DNA from 2 places in the Rhizobium sp. SVR5-2C genome. Region 1 is predicted to be linked to the other one. Evidence: riboswitches for the same ligand, from Rfam matches in the RefSeq annotation. Region 1 holds a riboswitch; the other holds the start of a gene.
What was found. Region 1 has a riboswitch for cobalamin ahead of cobU (bifunctional adenosylcobinamide kinase/adenosylcobinamide-phosphate guanylyltransferase). Riboswitches for the same ligand answer to the same signal wherever they lie in the genome.
Positions count from the first base shown of each region.

Region 2: another riboswitch for cobalamin. It lies ahead of bluB (5,6-dimethylbenzimidazole synthase); the one in region 1 lies ahead of cobU (bifunctional adenosylcobinamide kinase/adenosylcobinamide-phosphate guanylyltransferase).

Region 1 is NZ_JBNDHT010000035.1:27,716-43,160, reverse strand. It holds gene cobN (cobaltochelatase subunit CobN) at 1-2,503, opposite strand, end outside; gene cobW (cobalamin biosynthesis protein CobW) at 2,513-3,562, opposite strand; gene cobU (bifunctional adenosylcobinamide kinase/adenosylcobinamide-phosphate guanylyltransferase) at 3,568-4,092, opposite strand; cobalamin riboswitch at 4,225-4,617, opposite strand; gene ACPYOI_RS12775 (chloride channel protein) at 4,824-6,614, shown strand; gene ACPYOI_RS12770 (cobyric acid synthase) at 6,623-8,077, opposite strand; gene ACPYOI_RS12765 (glycine betaine ABC transporter substrate-binding protein) at 8,617-9,603, shown strand; gene ACPYOI_RS12760 (hypothetical protein) at 9,709-10,059, shown strand; gene ACPYOI_RS12755 (entericidin domain-containing protein) at 10,066-10,221, opposite strand; gene ACPYOI_RS12750 (LysR family transcriptional regulator) at 10,321-11,262, opposite strand; gene ACPYOI_RS12745 (hypothetical protein) at 11,329-11,550, shown strand; gene ACPYOI_RS12740 (hypothetical protein) at 11,611-11,808, shown strand; gene ACPYOI_RS12735 (GlxA family transcriptional regulator) at 12,093-13,112, shown strand; gene ACPYOI_RS12730 (diguanylate cyclase) at 13,129-14,460, opposite strand; gene ACPYOI_RS12725 (response regulator) at 14,662-15,445, opposite strand, start outside.
Region 2 is NZ_JBNDHT010000003.1:30,386-45,830, forward strand. It holds gene ACPYOI_RS01485 (adenylate/guanylate cyclase domain-containing protein) at 1-949, shown strand, start outside; gene ACPYOI_RS01490 (DUF1003 domain-containing protein) at 975-1,508, opposite strand; gene ACPYOI_RS01495 (LTA synthase family protein) at 1,588-3,510, opposite strand; gene ACPYOI_RS01500 (NAD+ synthase) at 3,673-5,352, shown strand; gene ACPYOI_RS01505 (TolB family protein) at 5,372-6,202, shown strand; cobalamin riboswitch at 6,221-6,405, shown strand; gene bluB (5,6-dimethylbenzimidazole synthase) at 6,447-7,130, shown strand; gene ACPYOI_RS01515 (DUF2865 domain-containing protein) at 7,137-8,201, opposite strand; gene ACPYOI_RS01520 (NADP-dependent malic enzyme) at 8,326-10,638, opposite strand; gene ACPYOI_RS01525 (UDP-2,3-diacylglucosamine diphosphatase) at 10,809-11,666, shown strand; gene ACPYOI_RS01530 (MFS transporter) at 11,810-13,030, shown strand; gene dgcA (N-acetyl-D-Glu racemase DgcA) at 12,982-13,965, opposite strand; gene ACPYOI_RS01540 (MlaE family lipid ABC transporter permease subunit) at 14,066-15,232, shown strand; gene ACPYOI_RS01545 (ABC transporter ATP-binding protein) at 15,242-15,445, shown strand, end outside.

The sequences.
Region 1 (15,445 bases):
AGGGGGAGGGATTTCCCGCGGGCGCCTCGCTGAATCGATCTACCGCAACCTCGGCAACGGAGTTGGATCGAGAGGGCTGCAACGGGTTAAGTCCCTCCCCCTTGTGGGGAGGGGTTGGGGAGGGGTTTCCGAACAAGTCCCTTGCAATCGCCCGCTGCAAACTCTGATCGCCGCCCTCGCCCAGCCCACGCGGCACGCGGGCGAGCGCCACGGTCAGATCGGTCAGCAGGCGGCCCTCCGGCGCGATCCCGAAGATGTGCAATCCGTCGCGGATCTGCATTTCCTTCAGGTCGCAGAGATAGGCATCGAGCTTCCTCAGCGCTTCGTTTTCGCTTTCGCCTTTTGCGATGCCCGCATCCTTGTCCAGGCCGATGTCGGCGACGAGATCGAGGATCTGTTTGCTGAGCAATCTTATGCGCCGCGGATCGCTGCCGGAGGCTTCGTAATATTCGTCGACCAGCGCCTCCAGGTCTTTCAGCGGGCCATAGCTTTCGGCTCGGGTCAGCGGCGGCGTGAGGTGATCGATGATGACGGCGCTCGAGCGGCGCTTGGCCTGCGTGCCCTCGCCCGGATCGTTGACGATGAAGGGGTAGAGATGCGGCAGCGGGCCGAGAATCGCTTCGGGGTAGCATTCCTCGGAAAGCGCCAGCGCCTTGCCGGGCAACCATTCCAGATTGCCGTGCTTGCCCATATGGATCACCGCATCGGTATCGAATTCCTGCCGCAGGAAGGCATAGAAGGCGAGATAGCCATGCGGTGGCACGAGATCCGGCGAATGATAGCTTTCCTTCGGATCGATGTTGTAGCCGCGCGCCGGCTGGATGCCGATGAGCATGTTTCCGAAGCGAGTGAAGGGCAGAGCGAAACTGCCATCCGCGAAATAGGGATCGGCCTCGGGACCACCCCAGCGAGCTTCGATATCTTCTTGAATCTTTTTGGGAAGCGATGCGAAGAACGCCTTGTATCGACTCAAGGAAAGCGTTTCGCGGATCACCTTGCCGTCCCGGCCCGAATTGGTCGGGCCTTCGGAGAGATGACGCATCAGGGCATCGCCATTCGCCGGGAAATCGGCAATCGCGTAGCTCGTATCCCGCAACGCCTTCAGCACCTCGATCGTGCCGGCCGGCGTATCGAGACCGACGCCGTTGCCGAGACGGCCGTCGCGGTTCGGGTAGTTCGCCATCACCAGTGCGATCCGCCGATCTGCAGCTTGTCGGTTTCGCAGGCGCGCCCAGTTGGCCGCAAGTTTGGCCGTGTAGCGCATTCGGCCTTCGTCAGGCTCGCTGGCAACGATATTCGCCTCGACAGCCGCATCATAGCGGGCGGCCGATTTGAAGGAGACCGCACGCGAGAGAACGCGGCCGTCGACCTCGGGAAGTGCGACATTCATGCCGAGGTCGCGGGCGGAAAGACCTTGGGACGAGGAGGCCCATGCCTCTCTTGATGAGGCTGAGAAAATCGCCTGAAGAACGACGGCGCCATTTGATTCCAGCACGGTCGGCGCGCGGTCGGCGCCGGGCGCGGACACGGCAAAGCCGGTGGTGTTGATGACGACATCGGGCTTCGCTTCGGCAAAGACCGTTTCCAGAATGCCAGTGGAGACAGGGTCCTTGAGGCTGTAGGCAAAGACGGGCAGAGGGCGTAGGTTCTCTGCCGCCAGCGCTTCGATCAGCGCTTCGGCGGGTTTCGTCTCGCCGCTCTGGACGAGCGCACGGTAGAAGCTGATGGCGACGGTGGGGGGGTCGCAGGAACTTCCCTTCTCCCCAGCGGGGAGAAGGTGGCCCGAAGAGTCGGATGAGGGGGCAGCGCGGCAATCGCCAACTTCGCCCTCCTGGCCCTGTTCGCTCCTCGCGTCGCTCGCCCCCCTCATCTGCCCTGCCGGGCATCTTCTCCCCGCTGGGGAGAAGAGCGACTCGGAGAGAGCTCGCCACTCCTCCACACTGACAACGCCCCTGCCCGGCCACCAGATGCCCGCCTTCATCAGGGGCGCGGCAGCGGCAGGCTTTTCGGCGCCGCCCGAAAGCATCGCGGCAGCATAGTCCAGCAGACGCCGCGAATTCTCGTCGCCGCCTTCGATCAGATAAGCCCAAAGTGCATTCAGATCATCGAGCGGCACATTCGAGAACGGCGTCAGCCCGGCATCCGGCTTGGAATCCCCCGGCAGCACGGCAATCATCGCGCCGTGGCGTGCCGCCGCAGCGTGCAGTGCTTCCAGCGCGTAGTGGAAGTAGCTCGCCCCGCCGAGCGCACGGACGATGATCAGCTTCGCACGCCGCGCGGTCCGCTCGATATAGGCATCGACGGACATCGGGTGCTTGAGGCTCATCAAACTGGCGAGCCGAAGCGTGAAGGGTTTCCCTCCGCTCTGGCCGTGCGCAGCGGCGATTGCCGCAAGTTCGGTATCCGCCGCCGAAAGGAACAGGATATCGCCGGGCGACTGGCCAAGGTCGATCGCCTCGTCGCCGTCGCTGATCGTTCCTTTCTGGGCTAGAAGGAGGTGCATGGCCGAGCCTTAAACGAGCGCCTCAATGGCCTTGCGGACAACAGCCTGATCCATCTCGTGCAGGCCAATGACGACGAGGCGCGTGCCGCGCGTTTCGCCATTTGCCCATGCACGGTCGAAATACTGGTCGATGCGGCTGCCGACAGCCTGGATCTGCAGGCGCATCGGCTTTCCAGCCACGTCGGCAAAGCCCTTCAGGCGCAGAACGTCGTGTTCCGCAATCACCGCCTTCAGCTTTTCGACGAAGCCTGCCGGATCGGCGATCGCGCCAAGCTCGACGACGAAGCTGTCGAACTCGTCGTGGTCGTGCGGCGCGCCATCCTCATGCTCCAGCTCGTGATGGGACTTGCGGTTGGCGATATCCGCCTCCGTGCCAATGCCGAGGCCGAGCAGCACGCCTGCCGGAACCTCGCCGTTCCTCGCCTCGATCATGACAGGCTTGCGGGCAATGCGGGAGGTTACCTCCTGGCGCACGCGGCCGAGGCCGGCGGTATCGAGGAGATCCGTCTTGTTCAGAACGATCAGATCCGCGCAGGTCAGCTGGTCCTCGAAGAGTTCTTCGATCGGGCTTTCGTGGTCGAGCGACGCATCCTCGGCGCGCAGCGCATCGACGGCGTCGTGATCGTCGGCGAAACGGCCCGCCGCCACAGCTGCGCTGTCGACCACGGTGATGACGCCATCGACCGTCACTTCGCTGCGGATATACGGCCAGTTGAAGGCGGCGACGAGCGGCTGCGGCAAGGCAAGGCCGGAGGTCTCGATGACGATGTGGTCCGGGCGCTGCTCGCGCTCCAGAAGCTTCGTCATGGTCGGGATGAAATCGTCGGCGACGGTGCAGCAGATGCAGCCGTTGGTGAGCTCGATGATGTCGTCTTCCGTGCAGTTTTCCGCCCCGCAGCCCTTCAGCACGTCGCCATCGACGCCGAGATCGCCGAACTCGTTGATGATCAGTGCGATCTTCTTGCCGCCCGTGTTGGAAAGAAGATTGCGGATCATCGTCGTCTTGCCCGCGCCGAGGAAGCCGGTGATGACCGTTGCGGGAATTTTCTGCTGGTTCATAGGACTCAACCCTTCATTTTCAGCGGCAGACCCGCCGCGATAAAATACACTTCCGCGGCTTCCGCCGCGATCATCTGGTGCAGCCTTCCGGCGTGGTCACGGAAATCCCGCGCCATGTGGTTTTCCGGCACGATGCCGAGGCCGACTTCATTGGAAACGAGGACGAGGCGCGCCCTGGCTTTCGGCAGCCAGCCGGCAAGCGCGGTAAATTCCGCCGCCATGTCGCGCTCTTCCATCATCAGATTGGTAACCCAGAGTGTCAGGCAGTCGACGAGGATCGCCCGGCCCTCGCCGTCGATCGCGGAAAGACATGCGACGAGCTCAAGAGGCTCCTCATGCGTCGCCCAGAGCGGGCCCCGGTCTGCCTTGTGCTTATCGATGCGCTCACGCATCTCGTCATCCCAGGCACGGCCGGTCGCGACGTAATGGCGCTCCAAGCGGCTGTCGGTGACAAGCTGCTCGGCGAAACGGGATTTGCCGGAACGCGCACCGCCGAGAACGAAGGCGGTGCCGGTGATGGATCCACTCATGGGAAGCACGGTCCGATCTGGAGCGGACTGCGACGGACAGCAAAAACGTTCGCGGCATGCGAACGCAGAACTTCTCTTTCAGCCATGCAAACCTCCGTGCTGGCGGTGGGGAACAATACCCCAGGGTGGGCTTCTCGCCCGGCACGCATGGCAGGTCTCCTGGCTCGCGGGTCTCGGCCGCGACCGGAGCGACCATTGAGGTCGCCCTGATCGTGCCAGCGGATCTCCCTCGCCTTCCCGGCTGCATTTCGTGAAAAGGCGGACGATTCGTAGAAATAGAGGCGTCCTGCCCCGGCTGATCACGATGCATTTCCAGTGGCTTTTCCGGCGCCCTTGCCGCCTCACCCATTCCGCGACATGCGAAACAGCCATGAATTGGCCCAAACACCGGACGGAAGACCCTGACCGCTCTACAGTCGCGGGGTCGGCTGTGATGAGAACGCCCTGTTTGGGTCCGCCCCTTCACATTCCCTTTTCATCCGGATCGACGCATGTCGATCCGAAACCATCCGTTATGATAATGCATGGTTAGGCGCCCACCCCTGCCATGTCAATCAGCCGGAGGCGGACAAGGCGTTCATCTCGACTTACACTACCAACATTGTCGTTTTTAATCAGAGACTTACGTCATAAAAACTTTACTGCTGCGCCGGTATTCTGCCGCAATTGGCAAGCATGCGGAGGCCGCCCGCCGGCCTTGACCGCCACTCCTGCCGCCTAGTTGTCCTATGATGCTCTCCAGAATGCATATCCGCCGCCTCGGCCCTCTCACCATCTTTTTTGATATCGGCCGATTGCGGGCGCTCGCCCGACGCAGCGAGATGGGCATGGTCTTTGCCGGCGCGCTCGTCGGTGTCGCATCGGGGCTTGCGGTCACCGCCATGAGACTCGTCTCCGAGGAAATGCACAGGCTGATCTTCGGCATCGACGTCACGACCCGGCTCAGTGCCTCTCAGATCGACAATAAGCTCCTGCTGCTTACAGCTCCCGTCGCCGGCGGCGTCTTGCTCGGTCTCCTCATCTTCATTCTCGCCAGATGGCGCAAGAAGCCGATGGTCGACCCGATCGAGGCCAATGCGTTGCATGGCGGCCGCCTGTCACTGACCGACAGTATCCTCGTCAGCATCCAGAACCTCGTCTCCAATGGCTTCGGCGCGTCAGTGGGGCTCGAGGCCGGCTATACGCAGCTTGCCGCCGGTATCGCCTCGAAATTTGGGCTGAAACTGCAGCTTCGTCGTGCGGATCAGCGCACACTCGTCGGCTGCGGCGCGGCGGGCGCAATCGCTGCCGCCTTCAACGCTCCCCTAGCCGGCGCCTTCTATGCTTTCGAGCTGATCATCGGCACCTATTCGATCGTGTCGCTGACACCGGTCGTCGTTGCCGCGCTGGTCTCAACGCTGGTCGCACGGCTCCTCGCCGGCAGCGATTTCGTTATCGACATCGGCAGCTTCGGCACGGTCGCGCCGGCGGATTACGTGCCTGCCGTGCTGCTCGGCGCCTTCTGCGCCGGCGTCGGCATCCTGGTGATGCAGGGCGTCTCCTTCGTTGAGGAACTGGCACGCAAGAGCTCAATCGCTCCGCCCTTCCGACCAGCGCTCGGCGGCATCGTCGTCGGCCTGCTGGCGCTGGTCTCGCCGCAGGTGCTTGCGGCAGGTCATGGCGCGCTGCATCTGAACCTCGCCCGCGAGGTGACGATTCCCGCGCTCGTCAGTCTCTTCCTGCTGAAATCTTTCGCCTCCGCGATCTCGATCGGCTCGGGCTTCAGGGGCGGCCTGTTCTTCGCCTCGCTCTTCATGGGCGCCCTGCTGGGCAAGCTCTTCGCCTATTCCGCACCCTACTTCGCGGACGCGACACTGACGCCGGTCGTTTACGCCGTGGTCGGCATGAGCTCGCTTGCCGTCGCCATCATCGGCGGGCCGCTGACGACGACCTTCCTGGCGCTGGAGATCACCGGCGACTTTCCCATCACCGCGCTGGTGCTGGCGGCGGTCATCACCTCTTCGCTCGTCGTCAGAAGCACTTTCGGCTACTCCTTCGCCACATGGCGCTTCCACCTTCGTGGAGAGAGCATCCGCAGCGCTCACGATGTCGGCTGGATCCGCAACCTGACCGTCGACAAGCTGATGCGCGCCGACGTGAAAACGGCGAAGACCGGCTTGACGCTGGAGGAGTTCAAGCGAGCCTTTCCGATCGGCTCGACGCAGCGAGTCATCCTTATTGACGACTCCGACAAATATGCCGGCATCGTGCTTGTTCCTGACATCTACGCGAGCCTGGTCGATACCGACGACGAGGGCAAGGGCCTCCAGGATTTCATCCGCTACCGGAACGACTTCCTGCAGCCGCAGATGAATGCAAAGCAGGCCGCCGCGATCTTCGACAAGACCGAGAGCGAAGCGCTCGCCGTCGTCAACAACCTCATCGAGCGCAAGGTGGTCGGCCAGCTCAGCGAAAGCCATACCCTGCGTCGCTATAGCGAAGAACTGGACCGCCGCCGCCGGGATGTCTCCGGCGAAATCTAAATCCTGGGCTAACCGAGAAGCCCGGCCAGCCAGGCCTTGTCGAGATGCGTCTCAAGGTCGGCGGCGACCTCGTCCAGCGCCTGATCGACGCTTTGCCGATAGCCCTGCCGCTGACCGGAGAGCCCGAAACTCTCCAGAAGCTTGCTGCGATAGGCGTCGCTGCCGAAAAGCCCGTGAAGATAGGTTCCCATCACTCGCCCATCGGTAGAAACGGCGCCGTCCGGAACCCCATCGATGAGAGCCGACGGCCTTGCGCAATCCGGTCCAGTCGTTAGACCGAGATGGATTTGGTAGCCGGCAAGCGGAACCTCATATTCAGCCGAAACCGCCAGGCTGTTTCGCACGGTCTTTTCCGGCGCCATTTCCGTCTCGACATCGAGCAATCCGAGGCCCGCGGTCTCTGCACTTGCCCCTTCGATGCCAAGCGGGTCATGAACCATGCGGCCCAGCATCTGATATCCGCCGCAGATGCCGATGACGCGGCCACCGCGCCGCACGTGCGCCTCCAGATCGCGATCCCAGCCAGCCACGCGCAGGTCGGCAAGATCGGCGATCGTCGATTTCGAGCCGGGCAGGATCACCAGCGCTGCATCGGCCGGCAGGCGCTCGCCCGGCTTGACAAAAACGAGCTCGACGTCGGGCTCCGCGCGAAGCGGATCAAGATCGTCGAAGTTGGCAATGCGCGGCAGAACCGGCACGGCGATCTTCAAGGCGCCGGACGCACCCCCGGCAAGGCGTTCGAGCACGACGGAATCTTCCGCCGGCAAGCGCCCCGCCGCCTTCAGCCACGGCACGACACCAAAACATGGCCATCCCGTGAAGCGATTGATTGCGGCAATCCCCTCATCGAAAAGGGAAACATCGCCGCGGAACTTATTGATGATATAGCCGGAAATCATCGCCCGGTCGGCGTCCTCAAGGATCGCGTGCGTGCCGGCAAGCGAGGCAATGACGCCGCCGCGGTCGATATCGCCGACAAGCACGACGGGGACATTGGCCCGGGTCGCAAACCCCATATTGGCGATATCGCCCGGACGCAGGTTGATTTCCGCCGGCGAGCCAGCGCCCTCGACGATCACCAGATCGGCACCCTCGGAAACGATCTCGAAGCTCTGCAGAACATATTCCAGAAGCTGCGGCTTGAGCCTCTGGTAATCGCGGCCCCTAGCCTGGCCCCAGACTTTGCCCTGCACGACGATCTGGCTGCCGTTTTCCGACTGCGGCTTCAAGAGCACCGGATTCATATGCACCGACGACGGCGTGCGCGCGGCAAGCGACTGCAGCCACTGCGCCCGCCCGATCTCTCCCCCGTCATCGGCAACGGCGGCATTGTTCGACATGTTCTGAGGCTTGAAAGGCTTGACCTTGAGCCCGCGATTGGCGGCTAGCCGGCAAAGCCCGGCAACAAGTACCGTCTTGCCGACATCCGAGCCGGTTCCCTGGAGCATAATGGCCTTGGTCATACGGCGAGGCCTACAACGCGTCGCTGGCTGTGGTCAATCACCTGCCTGAAACACGAAAACCGCGCGGCCTGGCAGCGCGCGCGGTTTGCCGAAACTCTGGCGTATTCGCCAATACGCGGCGAAACTCGATTCTCCGGGACGCATTACCTAATCCGGAGAAAAACAGCGGTTGTCCCCCGCCGTTGCCCAACTGATACAGTGACATTCTTACCGGAATGTTATTGAGGACTTAAACAACGATTAATTTCGGCTTTTTTTGAAATTTTACTGATTTTTCCGCTGCCTATTCCATAGCTGGCAGACAACTCTGACTGGCCCGGGTTTACGCAACGGAAGACGATGCATCTTAGTGAAGGCTGAGCAGTTACTTAGCTGAAAGTCTTGATCCGCGCTGGATTTTCGGTATCGCGTCCAGTTCGGGGCCTGGAACAAGCAAAATCGACCGGGCGCAGCGTTCACCGAACAGAGAGATTTTGCGGCTAACATTGCAACCTAAAAGCTGCACGCCAGCAGAAAATGGGAACAGCCGAATGAAAGTCATGCGGGCCTTGCTTTTCCTCGCCGTATGTCTGCTTGATGGCGCTCGCGCCGCACAGGCGGATTGCGGCAATGTCTCGATTGCGGAGATGAAGTGGAAGTCGGCAGCCATCGCTGCCAATTTCGACAAATTCATTCTCGAAAACGGCTACGGCTGCAATGTGACGCTCGTGCCGGGCGGTACGATGCCCACCTTCGCTTCAATGGACCAGAAGGGTGAACCCGACATTGCCCCCGAGCTTTGGATCGGTTCCATCAAGACTGGATTCGATAAAGCGATAAAGAACGGACAGCTGATCGAAACCTCGAAGATCCTGTCGAATGGGGGGATCGGAGGCTGGTGGATCCCGAAATTCATTGCCGATGCGAATCCCGATATCCGTTCGGTGCAGGATGCCCTGAAGCGGCCGGACCTCTTCCCTGCGCCTGGAGCCAGCTCCAAGGGAGCCGTTCACAACTGCCCTCCAGGTTGGAGTTGCAGGATTTCGACGGCCAACCTTTTCAAGGCTCTCGATGCGGGCAAGGCGGGCTTCGAGCTGATCGACAGCAAAAATCCGGATGACCTGGACGATTCGATTGCCAACGCCTTCAAGACCAAGACCGGCTGGCTGGGCTATTATTGGGCGCCGACGGCGATCCTCGGACAATACGACATGATGCAACTCAGCATGAGTGTTGCCCACGACAGCGCGGAATGGCGGGCTTGCACGTCGGTCGAGGGATGCGCCCATCCGCAAGTCAACGCTTACCCCGTTTCTGAAGCCGTCACCGTCGTCACCAGGGCCTTTGCCGACCGAGCCGGTCCGGCACTCGGCTATTTGCGCGCCCGCACCTGGGACAACGCCACCATAAACGACGTTCTGGCCTGGCAGGATGAAAATCATGAGAGCAATGAGGGTGCCGCACTCTACTTCCTGCGCAACTACTCCGAACTCTGGGTACCATGGGTGCCGGCCGACGTCGCGGAAAAGGTGAAAGCGGCTCTTTAAGCGAAATGTCCGCGATTCCAGCCTCGCGAATGCTTTGGTGCGTAGCTACCGCAACTACTCAGCACTAAAGCTGCCGTGCATGCGGCGCCTTGTTATGGATACCCGATGACGCCAGCCGCTTCCTTCCCTGATCGCGAAATTGTCGCCAGCAAATTTGCGGGGGCCGCCGAAGCGGATAAATCGTATCTCTCGCTGCTCATGGAGAATGTGGCGCAAGATGATAATCTCATCGAGGGTTTGCACCGCTATCTGGATCTGGCGGCTGCTGCGCCGTTTCTCAATTCGCTGAAACTGGAAAAAACCGGACTATGGATCGGCGAAGCCGCCCCGGGACGGCTTCAGATCCGTCTGATGGAAGCGGCCAAGTCCAGCCAGCACCCGGCTTATCTTGCCTTCCGAGCCGGCTTGGTGCGGTCGGGCGGCCTCGAGCGGGCCTACCCAACCGCGGCAATCTGAAAAAGCTTAGCGGCTAGCGGCGCGGTTCACCGACCTTCCGGCATCCTGCGTTGCATTGACGACGTTTGCCGTATCGCGGCCCACGCCGCGGATGGTGTTGCCGCAGGAGGAAAGCGCCAGAAGCAGCATGAGCGCAGCGCCGATCTTGACTGTCATCGTCATCTTGAGAACCTCTCTAGAAACCAGAAATCGCGTGCTCGAATCGGTTAGCCGCTTAGAGCATAAACGCGACGAGATGCATAAGGTTCATCGGCGTTCGGTTCAAGCGGCGACAGCCTTTGCCTTTTCCGCAAAAGCGAAGCGGATGCTCTCGGCTACGGCTGCCATAGGACCCGAAAGCTGCGAGGCGGTGAGCAGCCGGATATCGAATGACCCGAGTTCGGGCAGCCCCTCCTGCGCACCAAGAATGACCATATCGCCGCTGACATAGGATCGCGGCAGCGGTGCGATCGCAAGATCGGAGAGCACGGCGGCGCGCTGCGCCATCGTGTGCCCGCTCAGGTAGGCGACGCGGTATGGCCGCTTGTTGCGTTCCAGCTGCGCCAACGCCTCCTGCCGCCAGATGCAGCCATCCTCCCAGATCGAGATCGGCAGAGGGTCGCGCCGGTGCGCCGTGCCGCACTTGGCACCCGCCCAGACGAGGCGCTCGCGGAATACGATCTCGCCGCCGGTCGGGAACGGCCGTGTGGCGCAATTGATGAGCGCCAGATCCAGCCTTTGCTCCTCCATACGCTTCTTGAGACCGAGACTCATATCAACTGTGACATCGACCATGATGCCGGGATAGGTTTCGGCAAAGCTCTTCAGAATGTTCGGCAGCAGCCGCTCGCCGATATCCTCCGGCGCCCCGAGCCGTACGACGCCGCTGAGTTCCGGCATGATGAAGCGGGAAACAGCTTCGTTGGAGAGCGCCAGGATGTTGCGGGCGTAGGTCAGCAGCAGCTCGCCGTGCTGGGTCAAAGTCACCGAACGCGCATCACGCATGAAAAGCGTGGCGCCGAGCTGCTCCTCGAGCTTCTTGATCTGCATGGAAACTGCCGAGGGCGTGCGGAACACGGCTTCGGCAGCGGTCGAAAAATTGCCTGTTTCCGCAATGGCGACAAAGGTTCTGAGGACGTCATTGTCGAGCAGCGGTATCGGCCTGCGAAAGGGAATGCTCATCGTCCCATCTTTCAATTTTTCTGATTTTAAACACAATATCATTTCGTTTGTCTGAAAGTCAACGCGTACTTATATTAGCATCATGGCTGATAGAAAAAGGAGGCCACGATGACCGGGACCGCACATGAAATTCTGGACATCTTCCTCGCGTTCAGGACGAAGCAGATCCAGCGCGCCGCTTGGCAAAATACCATGCGCCAGATGGCGGGATTGCCCGAGCATCTGGTGGCTGATGTGGACCCCTATGCAGCTGCGGCGACCGAACGCGACCTGATCTCCAGATCCTTCAACAAACTTGATGGTATCAATAAAATCTATTCGTTTGAATGATGGATCATCAGGGACCACATTAGACACCGAGCGCTAAGCCGCTTGAGAAAGGAAACGACAATGACCACGATCCACTATCGGGACGGCCACAGCTTCAGCGACACGCACTTCGATGTCGCAGGCCTTGTCCGCAGACTGGTGCATTCCTGGCACCAATGGCAGACGGCACGGGAAATCGAATCCATGCCCTTCGACATCCGCAAGGATATCGGCTGGCCATCTGCAGACGAAGCCGATGAACAGCGCAAGGTAATGTAATGAATGCGACATACTTCCCCGTTTGAGGCGGCGCTCTGCCCTGCGGCAGCGCCGCCTTCATCGTTTCAGAGCACCTTGGATTTGGTCTTAATTTTCAGAAGCCTATATTTTTGGAGCCACCTCGTCGCCCTCGGCATTGGCCTCTTGAGCGCGGCTTGAATTGCGCACGTCGCAAATTAGCTCTTCGTGGCCGCATTTATCCATGCGAATGTCGTTTTTGAGACATCGGGGCGACGCATTTCGCGCAACGAATAGACAGTCGCCCTCCAGTATGGATTTTGCTCATGAACAAGATGCTGACTAAGAAACGCTCTCTCGTCTTCTTCATGGTTCCCCAGTTCACCATGCTGCCCTTTTCGGCGGCGATCGACACCTTGCGCATCGCCAACCGGATGCTGGGCTACCAAGCTTACACGTGGCGGCTCACTTCGGTCGATGGGAACAAGGTCTATTCCTCATGCGGCATCGGGGTCGAGGCAAACACCTCCCTTGCCGAAGAACGGCGTCATCTCGGTGGTGAGAACCGGCCAAACATGGTGCTCGTCTGTTCGGGCATCGACGTAGAGGAGTTCAACAACAAGTCCGTCAATGCGTGGCTACGCGAATCCTACAATCGCGGTGTCGCGGTCGGCAGTCTCTGTACGGGCGCGCATGTGCTAGCTCAGGCCGGACTCCTGAACGGCAAGCGCTGCGCGATTCACTGGGAGAACCTGCCGGGCTTCTCCGAAGCCTTTCCGCAGGCGGAGGTCTATGCCGATCTCTATGAGGTGGACAGCAATCTTTACACCTGCGCCGGCGGCACGGCCTCGCTCGACATGATGCTGAACCTGATCGGCCAGGATTTCGGCGAAAGCCTCGTCAACCGCGTCTGCGAACAGCACCTGACCGACCGGGTCCGCAGCCCGCACGACCGCCAGCGCCTGCCGCTTCGCGCGCGCCTTGGCGTCCAGAATTCCAAGGTTCTTTCGATCATCGAATTGATGGAAGGCAATCTTGCAGAGCCCCTGTCGCTGCTCGAGATCGCCGACGGCGCCGGGCTGTCCCGCCGTCAGATCGAGCGCCTCTTCCGCCAGGAAATGGGCCGCTCTCCCGCCCGCTACTATCTGGAGATCCGCCTCGATCGCGCCCGTCACCTGCTGGTGCAGTCTTCGATGCCGGTTGTCGAAGTTGCCGTCGCCTGCGGCTTCGTCTCCGCATCGCATTTCTCGAAGTGTTACCGCGAACTCTACCATCGCTCACCGCAACAGGAGCGCGCCGAGCGCAAGCTTACGATGGCAACGGCCCGTGAGGCGATCGCAGCGTGACGAAGACGGCGGCGCGCTATTGCGCCGCTTCTTCCGTCATCTTGGCATCTGAAAACACCTGATTGCGGCCCTTGTGCTTGGCCATATAGAGAAACTGGTCGGCGGCGTTCAGATAGTTGTCGAAGGTTTCGTAGCCGGATACTTCAGCGACGCCGATCGACACGGTAACCGATAGCTCCTCATCGTCGGCCGTTACCTTCAGCCGCGAAATATCCGAGCGGATCTCATCGCAAAGCTTCGTTGCGGAGGTGGAATCCATCAGCGGAAAAAGGATCGAGAACTCCTCGCCGCCGAGGCGCGAGAGCAGGTTGTCGCTGCCTTCGAACATCGCCGCGAGGCGATTGGCGACCGCCTTCAGCACCTTGTCGCCGATCTCGTGCCCATATGTGTCGTTCAGCCGCTTGAAATGATCGATGTCGAGGATGGCAACGGAACTAGGGGACTTCTGTCTCAGGCACTCGTTCACAATCTTCGGGCCGTGGTCGAAGAAATAGCGGCGATTATAAAGACCGGTGAGATAATCGCATGCCGCCGCCGCCCGCAGCTGCTTCATCTGCGCCAGCGTTTCGACGTTGTTGGCAATGCGCCATTGAAGCTCCTCGGCCACGAACGGCCTGTAGACGAAATCGCTTGCCCCGGCCTTCAGAAAGCTCGCAGACAGCATCCGGTCGGTGGAGGACGAGATACCCACGACCCGCATATTCTCGGAACCGAAGCGATGGCGGATGCGGCGTGTCAGCTCGTAGCCCGTCATATCCGGCATATGGTGATCCGTCACCACGATCTCGATGTCGCCGTAAGTCTCAAGTGCAGCCAAGGCCTCCAGCCCAGAGGTCGCCTCGACGACTATGTATTGCTGCGCCTTCAGAAGATCGACGAGAACCTGGCGCGCAGAGGTGACGTCATCGACAACGAGAACGCGCGTCTTCCGGTTCAGCATCGCACGGCGGACGGCCGCGACCAGATTGTCGAGGGCAAATTCATTGTCCTTGAGGACGTAATCGATGACGTTCCGCTGCATCACCCGGTTGCGGATGGCAACATCGAAGGTTGCGGTGAAAACGATCGCGGGAATATTATGCTCGACCGTGCAGTCGAGCGCCTCGCCATAGGGAGAATCCGGCAAATTCAGGTCGACGACCGCCATTGTATAGCCGTGACCATCCTGCGACAGGGCGTCCTGCAGTGCTTTCAACGAAGAGCATGGTTTGACGTGGAGGCCGAGTTCCGTCTGGAATCGGTGACAGAGCACAGCGGAAAACATCCGGGAATCTTCAACCAGAAGTATTGTCTGGCTGCCGAAGCGCGGGCCTGAGCCATCCCGATTGAAATCCGCTGGAAACGCCATACAGCCCGCCTATGTGCCGAAACGCAGTGAAAGCCCGAATCGGCCTTCATTGCAGTGGCATGGACGATAACCGAGAGGCCACGAAGATTGAAGCGCCGGAACGGCAGCAAAGAAACCTAAAATTGCAAGAATTCGTGAGTGAACAACGGGCGCGTTCTGATTCATCCAGAGTTCCTACTCGTATCGCGCTCTATTTTCGCGTCACGCAACCGTCCGCTCCTTCCTCATCGTCTGGATCTGCAGCAGCGTGTCGAGGTTCTGGTTGACTCGGCAATAGAACTCCTCGTCGATAAAGGGCCGCAGCATGAAATCGTTGCCGCCTGCTTTCAGAAACCGCGCCGAAAGCAGCCGGTTGGACGAGGAAGAAACGCCGATGATGCGCAGCCGATGCGAGCCGATCGTGGCGCGGATGCGCCGCGTCAGCTCGAAGCCGTCGATGTCGGGCATATTGTAGTCGGTGACCATCAGCCCGATATCCGGATTGGTCTTCAGGATATCAAGCGCCTTGGCACCACTCTCGGCGACACTGACGCGGAAGTTGTAGCGCTTCAGGCGGCTGGAAAGGAGCGCCCGAGCCGTTGCGCTGTCGTCGACGATCAGAACGTGGTGGCGCTTGTTGGTGAGAAAACGGCAGATCGATTCCGCCAGCAGATCGACGGCGAAGACATTGTCCTTGAGGATGTAGTCGACGATTTCCTTCGCGATCAACTCGTCGCGCAGGCCCTCATGGAATGTACCGGTGAAGACGATCGTCGGAATACTGAGATCGACCAGGTACTCCAGCGCTTCGCCTTTTTCAGCGCCGGGCAGATTGATGTTCGAGATCGCCAGCGTGATCGGCTCGATAGACTTGTCGTAGGCGAGTTGCAGATCCTCGAAACTGCGGCAGATCTCAACGTCGATGTCGAAAAGCTCTTTCAGCCGCTTGCTGATCATCGACGTAAAGACATTGGAATCCTCGGCCAGAAGAATACGCGCCCCGGCA
Region 2 (15,445 bases), on a different contig from region 1:
GCTTGCCGGTGGAGCCCTGACGCTCGCGGTACCGCATCCGATCATCGCCCGACGCACCTGGCTGTGGCGGGCGGAGAACGGGGCGGTGATCGAGGCGCTGGGGTTTAACGACGGTCCGTCCAGCCAAGCTGGACGTGACTGGCTTGCCGGGCTTGGGCACGTGCGGGAGGAGATAGTCGGGCCGGCGCCGAACAGTCCCATGCTGGGCTGGGCCGGAGCCCAGCCATTCGACGCCGCCGAGGTCCGCCGGTTGCGCCAGGTTGCGCGTTTTGCAGCAGCCCCCTTGGCCGCCTTGGCCGCGCGGTCGGAACTGGCAACGCTGCTCGAGGCCTATCTCGGCCGGCGCAGCGCCGCCCGCGTGCAGGCCGGCGCGCTGGGCCGCGGCACCGGAGAGACCATCCATGCCGTGCTGCTCTGTGCCGATCTGCGCGACTTCACCGCCTTGTCCGAGGCGACGGAGCCGGCGGCAATGATTGCTGCCCTCGACGCCTGGTTCGAGCGCGTCACCGGGGCGGTGCACGCGTTCGGGGGCGAGGTGCTGAAGTTCATCGGAGACGGCGTGCTGGCGATCTTCCCTGTCACCGGCGTTCCAGGCGACGCGTGCGAAGCGGCGCTCCGCGCGGTTGCCGCCGCCCGCGCCGGCATGGCCCATCTCGATGCGGCACGGCAGGCGCAGGGACTGCCGCCGCTGCCCTTTGGCGCGGCCCTGCATTTCGGGGAGATGCTGTGGGGCAATATCGGCGCGGCCGACCGGCTGGATTTCACTGCCATCGGCCCGGCGGTCAACCTGGTGAGCCGGCTCGAAGGGCTGTGCAGGCCACTTGGCCGCAGCGTACTCATCTCCGGCGCGGTCGCTGCGGAGACGACAACGGCGTTGATTCCCTTGGGCGAGCACTTGTTGCGCGGCATTGCCGAACCCTGCGCGGTCTTCACGCTGCCGGAGGATTGAACTTCGTCAGCCAGGGTCGAGCGGTTCAAGCCCCTTTCGCCGCCAGCGCAGCGTTCAGGTGCTGGACGTCTTCCCGCAACGCGGCGATCTCGGTCAGAACGCGCATGTCGATCTTCTGGTGCAGCGACAGAACCTCCAATTCGGATTTGAGGTTCACCTCGTAATCCTTGGCCGCCTCGAAGCGGTCGCGCTCGGCTTGCCGGTTCTGCGACATCATGATGATCGGCGCCTGGATGGCGGCGAGCATGGAAAGAATCAGGTTCAGGAAGACGAAGGGGTAGGGATCAAAGGCGCCCGTCACGAGAATGATCGTGTTGATCACGGTCCAGATCGCCAGGAAGGCAAGGAAGCAGATGATAAAGGACCATGAGCCGCCGACCCTTGCGATGCCGTCGGCGACGCGTTCCCCGAAAGATGCCTCAGCCGCAATAACCGCGTTGACATCCGTAGAGATGATCTTGCGCTCGTGCGCCCTCTTGAGAATTCGCTTTTCGATATCGCCGAGGTCCTCGATTGGCTTGTCGAAATGCAGGTGAACGAAATCCGAGAAATTATGCATGCCTGGCTCCGATACGTGATCGTTTTGGAGCCAGTATTATACCTCGCGGCCAAATTGCAATGCGGCCGGTTTCAGACCGTCACGAGCCCCTGCTTGCTAGCAGGTCGTACTGCGGGAAGAAACGCTCCAGCGTCCGCGCCTTGCCGAACATGATGTCGTGCTGCAGGTAGCGGTAGTCGCGCACCAGCGGATCGAGCTTCTTCTGATCGAGCACCCAGTCCGGCGTCACCTTGTTGTCACGTGTCGCGAGCTGGTAGCGGTCTATGATGTTGTATTTCTTCTGCACGCGCCCGAGGAGGCCTGTGTAGAAGGGGTGCTCGAAACCGGCGAACTTGAGGAGATTATAGGGGATCAGCGAGGGGCTGATCGTGCCGACATTCTCCTTGACGCCTTTCCTGTTGGACCAGATGACCAGCGGCGTTTCATGTTCGCGCTTCATGACGTCGAGCGAAGCCCTGCGTGTGGCCACCATATCCGGCATGTAGCCGGCGCTCATGTAGGTGTTGCCGAGCGGTGGCAGATGGTCTCCCCAGAGGACGATGATCGTTTCGCGATTTCGCTTCGACGCCCAGTCCATCAGCTTCTTCAGACTGTCGTCAGCTTCCTTCACGCCCTGCGTATAGGTCGCAAGCGTCGCGCGGTCGGCGTCGGGGATGTTTCCGTGGATGTCGATCGTGTTGCGCGCATAGCGGCCCGGCTCATAGGGCCCATGCCCCTGCAGGGTGACTGCGAAGAAGAAGAATGGCTGATCGAGGCCGTCGCCCTCGCGCATGATCTCCTTCATCAGGGAGTCGTCGGAGGCAAAGAGGCCGCGCTTTTCCATCGGCGGCATCGTCTCTTCGGTGCGGAATTCCTCGAAACCGAAATCCTTGTAAACCTGATTGCGGTTCCAGAACCAGCCACTGTAGGGATGCAGTGCCCGCGCCGTGTAGCCTTGCCCGCGGAAGAACGTCGCAAGTGACGGGACGTCGTGGCGGAGATACTGCTGATAGGGGATGCTGCCATAGGGCAGGAACGCGTTCGAAAAGCCGGTCAGTGCTTCAAACTCGACATTGGCGGTCATGCCGCCGAACTCCGGCGAAAACACGTGCCCGGACTGCATGGCACGGATATTCGGCATCGGATCGGCGCTGAAGGAAACGTTCGTGAGCCGCGTGGGGTCCCAGAACGACTCGCTCATCAGCATGATGACGTCCGGCTTTTCCCGCGGGCCGGCCAGGTAGCCGAAATTGCGCGCGGGGATCGCGTCGAGCGCCTCGGCGTTGAGACCGGCCGGGACGGCGACATCCGCCATTGGGACATTGAAGAGGAAGGCCAGGATGAAGCCGTTGTTGCGGTAGTTCTCCTTCTGGTCCCACATGATCGGCACGACCTGCAGGCGGTCGCGGATATAGGAATACTGCGAATAGTCCATCAGCGAGCAGAAGGCGGCGATGACAGGCACCCCGAGGCAGAGGCGCCGCAAGCGTGCCTGCGCGGAGAGCTTCGGGAAGTTACGCCAGGCATAACGCCATGTCAGGAAGAGACCCGCAACGGAAAGCGCAAGGCCGATGACGAGCGCTACGGCCATCCACGGTCTGTCGCGCACCATCACCGGCAGCAACTCCATGATCTGCCGGGTGAAGAGCACGTCCGACGGATAGAACGGATCGGAGAGAAAGTGCTGCTTCTGGTTGGAGACGAAAGCAGGGATCACGATAAGCGGTACCAGGATGAATACGGACTGGTAGCGCCGTCCGAATGCGGCATCGAGGGTCAGCATCACGATCGCCAGCATGGCGACCGTCGTCATGCCGGGCCGGGCTGTCGATGTCAGGAATTCGCCGACATCGGTGAGCGTGCCGCGGGCGATCCATTCGACGCTAATCGTGCTGAGGAGGGCAACGGATAGGGAAAATGCTATGCCGATCGCCGCGCGTGCTGTGGGAGATTGCACGCTCGACCCGAAACCAGCAACTCTTCGTGCCTGCGCGGACTTCAATACCAACGCGATCAACGTCAGACTCCAATGTCATAAAAGCTTCATCTCAATGTCACATGTCCGTCATGAACGGTAGATGAACCCTGACGTTCCGCAATGGTTTCGCTTTTTTGCCCGACTTAGTCCGCGGCTTTTCATGGCACGGCGATTGCAGCGGCAGCCGGTGCGCGCTAAATGAATGACATGACACAAGAAAACGCGCCTTTGAATACGCTCCACATTGCCGTTGCCCAGTTGAACCCGACGGTCGGGGATGTGGCCGGAAACCTTGCCAAAGCCCGCGAAGCACGCGCCGACGCGGCCCGCCAGGGCGCGCATCTCTTGCTTTTGACGGAGCTTTTCATTTCCGGCTATCCGCCGGAAGACCTGGTGCTGAAGCCGGCATTCTTGAGAGCCTGCCAGAAGGCGGTCGAAGACCTCGCGGCCGACACCGCGGACGGCGGGCCAGGCGTCATCGTCGGCTTCCCGCGGCAGGGCGAGACCGGGCGCCACAATTCCATCGCGGTTCTCGACGGCGGCAAGATCCTGGTACTGCGGGACAAGGTCGACCTGCCGAACTACGGTGAATTCGACGAAAAGCGCGTCTTTTCGGAAGGAACGATGCCGGGACCAGTCAATTTCCGCGGCGTGCGTCTCGGCGTGCCGATCTGCGAGGAGATCTGGAACGATCTCGGCGTGTGCGAAACGCTCGCCGAAAGCGGCGCGGAAATCTTGCTCGTCCCGAACGGCTCGCCCTACTATCGCGGCAAGGTCGACGTGCGCCATCAGGTGGCGCTGAAGCAGGTGATCGAAACGGGCCTGCCGCTGATCTTCGCCAATCAGCTCGGCGGCCAAGACGAGCTCGTCTTCGACGGCGCGAGCTTCGCCTTCAACGGCGACAAGACGCTCGCCTTCCAGATGAGCCAGTTCGAAACGGCATTGGCCGTCACCACTTGGAGGCGCGGCGAGGACGGATGGCGCTGCGCCGAGGGTCCGATGTCGCGCATTCCCGAACTCGACGAGGCCGATTATCGTGCCTGCCTGCTCGGGTTTCGCGACTACGTGAACAAAAATGGCTTCAAGAACGTCGTGCTTGGCCTGTCGGGCGGGATCGACTCGGCCATCTGCGCAGCGATTGCGGTCGATGCGCTCGGCGAGGAGCGCGTCCGCACGGTCATGCTGCCTTACCGTTACACCTCTGCCGATTCGCTGAAGGATGCGGCGGATTGCGCCAAGGCGCTTGGTTGCCGTTATGACATCGTGCCGATCGAGGAGCCGGTGAAGGGCTTTACCGCGGCGCTGTCGGAACTCTTCGAAGGTACGGATAGCGGCATCACCGAGGAAAACCTGCAGAGCCGTGCACGTGGCACGATCCTGATGGCGATCTCCAACAAGTTCGGCTCGATGGTCGTCACGACCGGCAACAAGTCGGAAATGTCGGTCGGCTATGCGACCCTCTACGGCGACATGAACGGCGGCTTCAATCCGATCAAGGACCTCTACAAGATGCAGGTCTATGCGCTGGCGCGCTGGCGCAACAGCCACGTGCCGCCGGATGCGCTGGGTCCTTCGGGCGTGGTGATCCCGCAGAACATCATCGACAAGGCGCCGTCCGCCGAGCTTCGTCCCGACCAGACGGACCAGGATTCGCTGCCGCCTTATCCCGTGCTCGACGACATTCTCGAATGCCTGGTTGAAAAGGAGATGGCGGTGCGGGAGATCGTCGCGCGCGGACACGACGTCGAGACCATCCACCGCATCGAGCACCTGCTCTATCTCGCCGAATACAAGCGCCGCCAATCGGCTCCGGGCGTGAAGATCACCAAGAAGAATTTCGGACGTGATCGCCGCTATCCGATCACCAACCGGTTCAGGGACCGGTAACAAGAATCCGGGAGGATGTATGCGCAGTTCGGTCGAGATCTACAACATCCGCACCGGTAAAAGCCGGGTTGTCTTTCAAACGGATCAGCTGATCGAGGCGCCGAATTTTTCGCCGGATGGCGGCTATCTGCTGGTCAATGGCGATGGGCTGCTTTATCGGCAGAGGCCGGATGGAGCTGGCGGGCTGGAGAAGGTCGATACCGGTTTTGCAGTCGCCTGCAACAACGATCACGGCATCTCCGCGGATGGCACGATGATCGCCATCTCGGACAAGACGGAATACGGCAAGTCATGCATCTACGTCCTGCCTGCGGCTGGCGGCACGCCGCGTCAGGTCACGCAGAACCTGCCCTCCTACTGGCACGGCTGGTCGCCCGATGGCCGGCATGTCGCTTATTGCGGTATCCGCGACCAGGTTTTCGACATCTACACGATTTCCGTAGATGGTCGCGAGGAAACGCGCCTGACGCATGGCGAGGGGCGCAATGACGGCCCCGACTGGTCGGCCGACAGACAGTGGATCTATTTCAATTCCAGCCGTACCGGGCTCATGCAGATCTGGCGCATCCATCCGGACGGAACGGGTCTCCAGCAGGTGACGCATGACAATTACGGCAACTGGTTTGCGCATCCGTCGCCCAAGAACGACAAGGTGCTGATCCTGTCCTACGATCCTGATGTCTTCGACCATCCGCGCGATCTTCATGTGCGGCTGCGGCTGATGGACATGGACGGCGGCAATCTGACCACGCTTTTCGAACTCTTCGGCGGGCAGGGCACGATCAATGTGCCGTGCTGGTCACCGGAAGGTGATGAATTTGCCTATGTGCGGTATTTCCCGGTGGCTTGATCGGGACAGCAATCCGGGAGATAGAGACTGCCGTCAGGTGCCTGCTTCAAGCAGGAGAATCGGGAATCCGGTGTGAGACCGGAACGTGCCCAACGCTGTAAGGCTGACGCTTGCTGCAAAACTGCCACTGGCTTTCGGGCCGGGAAGGCTGCGGCAAGCGGGTGACGCCAAGTCAGAAGACCGGCCTGACAGGATAGACTGACCCGCGCGGACGGCGGGCGGTTGCGTTGTTGGGGATTTGACGATGCGACCCTTGAATGACGGCGCGCTTGCGGGCGCGTCTGCCTTTGATAGTGAAGAACGCGATGCGGTTTATCGGGCGATCATGACCCGCCGCGACGTGCGCGATCAGTTTCTGCCCGATCCCTTGCCCGACGATGTTGTGGGACGCCTGCTGGAGGCAGCGCACCACGCGCCCTCCGTCGGCTTCATGCAACCCTGGAACTTCATTCTGGTGCGCGATCCGGCCGTTCGGCAGCAGGTGTGGCAAGCCTTCGACCGCGCAAACCGCGAGGCGACGGAGATGTTCGACGGGGAGCGCCGCGACAAATACCGCTCGTTGAAGCTCGAAGGCATTTTGCGGGCGCCGCTCGGCATCTGCGTGACCTGCGATCCGACACGCGGCGGCAGCGTGGTGCTCGGACGGACCCACAATCCACGCATGGACGCCTACTCGACGGTCTGCGCGGTCCAGAACCTGTGGCTCGCGGCCCGAGCGGAGGGCGTCGGTATCGGCTGGGTGAGCATTTTCCACGAGAGCGACCTGAAGGAGATACTCGGTATCCCGGCGCATATCGAGGTGATCGCGTGGCTGTGCGCAGGCTATGTCGACGAGCTTTACCTGGAGCCGGAGCTCGCCGTGAAAGGCTGGCGGCAGCGCCTGCCTCTGGAAGAACTGATCTTCTCCGACCGGTGGGGCAACCGCTAGCGCCCGTCAGTTCTGTTGCGGCTGCGCGCCGGATGTTGCGGGCCTCTTGAGGTCGATCGCACCCTGATCGCCAGCCAGGAACTGCGGACCGACCTGACGGACCTTGTTGTTTGCGGGATCATAGGGGCGATCCGGCACCGAGGGTTGCGGCGCCGGTTCCGGGGTCGCGGCGGCGGTCGCCGGCGGCTTCGACCGGATAGTCGTGATCGAGCCTTTCTGCGGCGGCTCGCTGATCGCCTGGTTCTTGCGGATGTTGTCGTAGTAGGCTGACAGATTGCAAGAGCAGGTCGACTTTTCGCCGGGGGCGCGCTTCTTGTAGGCGAAGGCATTCGGCATGGCGCTGTAAGGCGCACCGGTCGACGCCGAGATCATGTTGGCGGCGTCGGGGTTCGCGATGTCCTGGTAGAAGAGTTCGGTTTCAATGCCCGGGCACATTTTCGAGCATGTCGCAGCGTCGCGTCCAAAATCGACCGAGGTTGCGTTCGTGGTGATCGGGAAAAAGCCGCCGTCGCAGGTGCGCACGCACATGGTGGTGACTTGCGCCATCGGCTCGCCGCGCGGCACGCCGAGCGGGATGAACGTGTCGCTGCGCATTGTCTGCTCTTCGGGGCTCGGCGCGGGGGCATAGGCTTGATCGTCGGGCCAATATTCCTCGACCTCATTGCAGCCATTGTCTTCAAGCGCCGCCATCAGCTCCCGGCGTCCGCGATCGTCCACGCCTTCCCGTTCGCGCAGGTCGTTGCTGCGGTCCTGCAGATACTGGATGTTGTCGACCATGCGCGCTTCGGATTGCTCCAATTCGCTGCAGTAGTCCGCATTCTCGCCGCCGATCACCACCATGCTGTCGACAGAGCAGCCGTACCTGCGCATGTCTTCGCGGACATCGCGCAGTTCGAGATTCTGCTCGGCAATTGCGCTGGCGTAGTGGTGGTTGAGCTCGGGGCTGTTGGTCGTGATTTCCGGCAGATTGGCGAGGCGGGCGCGCAGGTCCTGGCAGATCGCATTCGTCTGCGCGGCCGCGGGAGCTGCGAGGGTAAATAGAAGCGCAAGGGTCAGGTTTCGACGTTTCACGGTATCATCCCGCTAGCAAGCCAGGCCGGTACGCGGCGGAGCATTCGCCGCGTATGCCTTTCTAGCCTGTTTCCGTTAACAGGCTAGCGACGGATTCTAACGCATTTTCCCGTTTGGCAGCAACTTATGCGGGCTGCGAAGCCTCAACGACCGCAAGAGCCGCCATGTTCACGACGCCGCGCGAGGTGACCGAAGTCGACAGGATATGCGCAGGCTGCGCGGTTCCAAGCAGAATCGGGCCGACATGAAGCGCATCCATCATCGTGCGGACGATGCCGAGCGAAATGTTGGCGGCATCGAGATTCGGGAAGAGCAGGAGATTGGCTTCGCCGGTCAGGGCGCTATTCGGCATGGCGCGCTTGCGCAGTGTTTCCGATAGCGCCGAGCCGCCCTGCATTTCACCGTCGACCTCGAGTTCGGGGGCACGCTTGCGCACGAGCTGCAGGGCGTCGCGCATCTTTCGGGCGCTCTCGGAGTCGCGGGAGCCGAAATTCGAATGACAGATCAGCGCGGCCTTCGGCGTTATGCCGAAGCGGCGAACTTCCTCGGCCGCGAGAAGGGCGATCTCGGCGATCTCATCATGCGTCGGATTGTATTTCACGAAAGTATCGGCGAAGAAAACCGGTCCTTTCTGGGTGATCAGCAGGCTGAGGCCGGCAAAGGTGCAGACGCCCGGCCGCCTGCCGATGATCTGGCCTACGTCCTTGAGGTGGCGGTCGAACCGGCCTTCGACGCCGCAGATGAGGGCATCGGCCTCGCCGCGCTTCACCGACAAGGCGCCGATGACGGTGGTGTTGGTGCGCACGATGGTGCGGGCGGCCTCCGGATTGATGCCCGCACGACCGACGAGGGCGAAGTAGTCGTCGACGTAGTCGCGGTAACGGGGGTCGTCTTCGGGGTTTACCACGGCGAAATCGACATTCGGGCGAATGCGGATGCCGAAGCGCTTCAGGCGCGCCTCGATAACCGATGGACGGCCGATCAGGATCGGCTCGCCGATCTTTTCTTCCAGCAGTACCTGGGCCGCACGCAGGACGCGCTCGTCTTCGCCTTCCGCGAAAATGACGCGCTTCTTGTCGGCAGTCTTGGCGCTCGTGAAGATCGGCTTCATGACGAAGCCCGAGCGCCAGACGAAGCGGTTCAGCTGATCGAGATAGGCGTCGAAATCGGCGATCGGCCGCGATGCAACGCCGGTCTCGGCGGCCGCCTTGGCGACAGCCGGAGCGATGCGCAGGATGAGACGCGGATCGAAGGGCGAGGGGATGAGGTAATCAGGACCGAAGACCGGCGTCTCGCCGGAATAGGCGCGGGCGGCGACGTCCGATACTTCCTCGCGGGCAAGCCCGGCAATCGCCTTGACGGCGGCCATCTTCATCTGTTCGTTGATGGCCGTGGCGCCACAATCGAGCGCGCCGCGGAAGATGTAGGGGAAGCAGAGGACGTTGTTCACCTGGTTCGGGAAGTCGGACCGGCCGGTGCAGATCATCGCGTCGGGGCGGGCCGCACGCGCAAGCTCCGGCATGATCTCGGGCGTCGGGTTGGCGAGCGCCATGATGAGTGGCTTCTCGGCCATCTGCGCGAGCAGTTCCGGTTTCAAGACGCCGGCTGCAGAAAGGCCAAGGAAGACGTCGGCGCCGCCGATGCTGTCGGCGAGCACGCGCTTGTCGGTCTTTTGGGCATAGACCTCCTTCCACTCGTCCATCAGCACGTTGCGGCCGTCATAGACCAGTCCCTCGATGTCGTGGACCCAGATGTTCTTCTTCTTGGCACCGAGCTCGACGAGAAGATTGAGGCAGGCGAGCGCCGCGGCACCCGCGCCCGAGGTGACGATCTTGACATCCCCGATCTTCTTGCCGGCCAGTTCCAGACCGTTCAGGACCGCGGCCGCAACGATGATCGCGGTGCCGTGCTGGTCGTCATGGAAGACGGGAATATTCATCTTCTCGCGAAGCTGGCGCTCGACCTCGAAGCATTCCGGCGCCTTGATGTCCTCGAGGTTGATGCCGCCGAAGGTCGGTTCGAGCGAGGATACGGTGGAAACCATCTGGTCGACGGTGGACGCGTCGATTTCGATGTCGAACACGTCGATGCCGGCAAACTTCTTGAAGAGAACCGCCTTGCCTTCCATCACCGGCTTAGAAGCGAGCGGGCCGATATTCCCGAGGCCGAGAACGGCGGTGCCGTTAGAGATAACGGCAACCAGATTGGCGCGCGAGGTGTAATCGGCGGCGGTTTCCGGATTGTCGCGGATCGCAAGGCAGGGTGCTGCGACGCCCGGGGAATAGGCAAGCGCGAGGTCGCGCTGATTGCCGAGCGGCTTGGTCGCCTGAATTTCGAGTTTGCCGGGACGGGGATAACGGTGGAAGAAAAGCGCCTGTTCGTCGAGGTTTCCGCCCGTTTCATTTTTGTCCGTCTTGGATTTTTCCTGATGATCCATTGCCGTCTCCACTACCGCACTTACACTTTTCCGAGACTCCTCCATACAACAATCGGCTGAGCGGGCCAGTCAGAATTTCGGCATCGACGTGGAAATCGCGCAGGCGCGACAATGTGCCTTCCTGTCATCTTCCTGAAACACGAGTCTGATTTTGGAAGACCAGATGAACGATGGGGGCGGGCAGGACGCCTGTGAAAGACAATATGGATACCCGACACTTCCGTACTCTCTTCATTTCCGATGTGCATCTCGGCTCCAAGGCGGCGAAGGCAGACTTCCTCATCGATTTCCTTCGGTATCACGAAGCCGATACGATATTTCTCATCGGCGACATCGTCGACGGCTGGCGGCTGAAGCGGAGCTGGTACTGGCCGCAGGTCTGCAACGACGTGGTGCAGAAGCTGCTGCGCAAGGCGCGCAAGGGCACGCGAGTCGTCTATATTCCAGGCAATCACGACGAATTCCTGCGTGACTTCCCGGGCATGCATTTCGGCGGCATCGAAGTGGCTGAGCGCATGATGCACGATGGAGCCGACGGCAAGAAATATCTCATCCTTCACGGAGACGAATTCGACGTCGTCGTGCGCAACGCGCGGCTGCTCGCCTATCTCGGCGATTGGGCCTATGACATGGCGATCCGCATCAATATCGTGCTGGCCGCCATCCGGCGCCGGATGGGCATGCCCTATTGGTCATTCTCCGCCTGGGCGAAGCTGCAGGTAAAGCATGCCGTGAACTTCATCGGAGAGTTTCAGCGCGTGGTCGCCGAGGAAGCGCGCAAGAGCGGTGCTGACGGCGTCATCTGCGGCCATATCCATCATGCCGTAATCGAGGATTTGGACGGCGTGCGCTACATCAACACCGGCGACTGGGTGGAGAGCTGCACGGCGATCGCCGAGCATGAGGACGGCACGTTCGAACTCATTACCTGGCGCTCGATTATGGACTCCCAGGCCATTACGGACGCCCAAGCCATTCCTTTGGCAATCGAGCATCGCGACAGCAAGCTTGAGCCGCAGGCTGCCTGATTTTTTATTGGGAAGGCATCTAGCCGTTGCCTTCCGGCGACAGCCCTACTTATTTTCTAAAACGTTTCAGAGAGGCGATTTCTCGCCATAGTCGCGCTTAGGTTGATGTGCTAGGTGACGCACAGTTTCCTACAGGTCAACCAATGATTCCCGCCCAAAACGCCCCGACAGGTAAGGGGCCGCCGCCGCGCTTTCGGCTGCTCAGCGCCCTGTCTTACTGCGCCCCCCTGATTGTCAACGGCGTCGTTCTTCCCTTCTTTCCCGTCTGGCTCGCGGTCCACAAATTCACGGATCATGAAATTGGTGTCGTTCTGGCGGTGCCGATGGTCGTGCGCGTTCTCGTGGCGCCGATCGTTGCCATGTATGCCGACCGCATGAAGGAGCGTGCCGACGTGTTGCTCTGGTCCGGCGGACTGTCGTTGCTGACGGCGGTGGCGCTCTACTGGACGACAACGTTCTGGCCGGTGCTGATCGTCTTCACGATGCAGGGAGCGACCTTCGCGCCCTATGTGCCGGTCGTGGAGTCGATCGTCATTTCCGGCGTGCGCCGGTGGGGGCTCGACTATGGCTCGATGCGGGTCTGGGGTTCGATCGCCTTCATCGCATCGACGCTGATCGGCGGCGAAATGATCGGCCATTGGGGCGGCTCCATGGTGCTGCCGGTCATGATCTTCGGCTTCGTCGCGACGATGCTGATGGCGATCTACTGTCCGCGCATCGGGCCGACGCGACGGCGCGGCACGCCAGTCGACATACCGGCGGCGACTGGCAGTTCGCTCCGGCAGCCGCATCTTCTGGTGCTGCTTTGGGGCGTCGCGATACAGCAGTCGAGCCATGCGGTGCTCTACGCGTTTGCCTCGATCTACTGGCACCAGCTTGGTTTTTCGGGAACCGAGGTCGGCATTCTCTGGAGCGCCGGCGTCGCCTCCGAGGTTATGGTCTTCTTCGTTTCAAAGCACCTCAACCGCCGCTTCAGCGCCTGGACGCTCATCCGGATCGGCTGTGCCGTGTGCATCTGCCGCTGGATCCTGTTTCCGATGCATTGGGGCTTTGCCGGCTTCTTCTTCCTGCAGTGCTTCCACTCCTGCACGTATGCCTTTGTGCATACCGGTGTACAGCGCCGGATCGTCGCCACGGTTCAGGCAACGCAGGAATCATCCGCCCAAGGCGCCTACTTCTTCTACAACGGTATGTTGATGGGACTGATGACGCTTGCCTCGGGCTATATCTACAGCTGGCTCGGCCTCGCGAGCTACTATGTCATGGCGCTGGCCGCAGCCTTGGGCATGGCCCTCGTCTTCACGGCCTATTACCTTCAGCCCCAAAGCTCCTTCTCCGGCGGAAAGACCAGAGAGGCGGTGTAGCGCAACCCCGGCTCGCGGTCGCGGGCGAGAAGCAGCGGGCCGTCGAGATCGACGAATTCGACGTCCTGCGCCAACAGCACGGCAGGCGCCATGGCAAGCGATGTTCCGACCATGCACCCAAGCATGATCTGGAAGCCGAGGCGTTGTGCCTCGCGCTTCATCGCAAGGGCTTCCGTCAGGCCGCCGGTCTTGTCGAGCTTGATATTGATGGCGTCATAGCGGTCGCGGAGGCTGGCGAGATCGCCGGTATGATGAACGCTTTCGTCGGCGCAGACGAGAACCGGGCGCTCGATACAGGCGAGCATTTCGTCCTTGCCTGCGGGCAGCGGCTGCTCGACGAGGGCGATCTTCATTTCGGCGGAAATGCGCAGGTGATGCGTGAGCGTTTCCTCGGGCCAGCCCTCGTTGGCATCGAGCATGATGATGCTATCGGGTGCGGCGTCGCGCACGGCGCGGATCCGGCTTTCGTCGTCGCCAGTGCCGACCTTGACCTTCAGCAGCGTCCTTGCCGAATGTTCGCGCGCCTGCGCCGCCATGACCTCCGGCTCCCCGAGCGAGATCGTATAGGCGGTCGTGAGCGGCTGCAGAGAGCCGAGGCCAAGGCGTTCGGCGACGCTTTGCCCGCCAAGCTTGGCCTCCAGATCCCATATCGCGCAATCGACGGCATTTCTTGCCGCGCCAGGGGGCATGGCGCGCAGCAGGTCTTCAGTTGAAATGCCTTGCTCGATCAGCGGCCGGGCGGCTTCGATCTGTGCCGCCACGCTTTCCATCGTTTCGCCGTAGCGGCGGTAAGGGACGCATTCGCCCCAGCCACGCCTGCCGTTTTCGGTAAGAACGCAGGTAATCACCTCCGCCGAAGTCTTTGCACCGCGGGAGATCGTGAAGGTGCCTGCGATGGGAAATGAGTTCATCTCGATTTCGAGCGAGCGTGGCATAATTGCAATCCTACGAGCATGGAAATTCTAGGTGTTTTCGGTATATTAACGCGCCGGGCGCGAGCGATATGTTCGCGAGTCGGCAATGTCGCCCCAAGCCCTGAAAGACACAAGCGTTTTGAAGCCCGAGACCCGCAGCGCCGCCTCTCTGTATGTTGACGACCAAGCCAATGGTGGAGAGCGCCGCGTTCATCTCGAAGGCAATTGGCGCAGCGCCAACATCCATCTCGTCCTGCGCGACTTCGAAAAGATTTCCCACGGCAAAGGCGATCTGACGCTCGATCTGTCCCACGTCACGGATATCGATACCGCTGGCGTGTGGCTGCTGTGCCGCCTCAAGCAGCAGGGAGAGGAGGCCGGGCGGAAGGTTCGATTCGAGGGAACCAATCCACATATCGATGAGCTGATCGAAGAATTTTCCGAAAAGCCGGCGGAGCAGGAAGTCGAGGCTCCGAAGAAAACCGGCATTGCGGAGAAAATTTTCGCGCCGATCGGTGAGATGACTGTCGAGGTTTGGAATAACCTCACGGCTGCGATGTATATTCTCGGGTCCGCCGTGCGCGGCGCGCAGATGAAATTCGGGCGCGGCAGTGGCGTTTCTCCGGCTTCGATCGTCAATCAGATCGATCATATGGGTGTGCGGGCGGTGCCGATCATCCTGCTGATGTCGTATCTGATCGGCGCCATCATCGCCCAGCAGGGCGCTTTCCAGCTCCGGTATTTCGGGGCTGAGGTCTTCGTCGTTGACCTTGTCGGCATCCTCCAGCTTCGCGAAATCGGCGTGCTTTTGACGGCGATCATGATCGCCGGCCGTTCGGGCAGCGCGATCACGGCGGAAATCGGCTCCATGAAGATGCGCGAGGAAGTCGACGCGCTGAAGGTCATGGGCCTGAATCCCATAGGCGTGCTGATCTTCCCGCGGCTTGTGGCGCTGACGGTGGCGCTGCCGCTTCTGACGGTGCTTGCAAACTTCGCCTCGCTCTTCGGTGCGGCAACGGTGGCCTGGGCCTATTCCGGGATCACCTTCGCGACCTTCCTTTCGCGCCTGCACGAGGCGGTCACGTTGTCGACCGTGCTCTCCGGCATGATCAAGGCCCCGTTCATGGCGCTCGTCATCGGTATTGTCGCCGCCGTAGAAGGCCTTAAGGTCGGAGGCAGCGCCGAATCGCTCGGCCAGCACGTCACGGCTTCGGTCGTGAAGTCGATTTTTGTCGTCATCCTCATGGACGGGCTGTTTGCCATGTTCTATGCGGCCATCGATTTTTAAGGGTTCAGCGTGGACGGGCAGGTACCAGAGCCGGGCGGGAAGAAGGAGCGGGACATCGTGCTGTCAGCGCGCGACGTCACCGTTGGCTTTGGCTCGAAGATCGTGCTCGACAAGCTCAACCTCGACATCTACCGCGGTGAAATCCTAGGCTTCGTCGGTGCATCGGGCACCGGCAAATCCGTCCTCATGCGGACCATCCTCAGGCTATTGCCC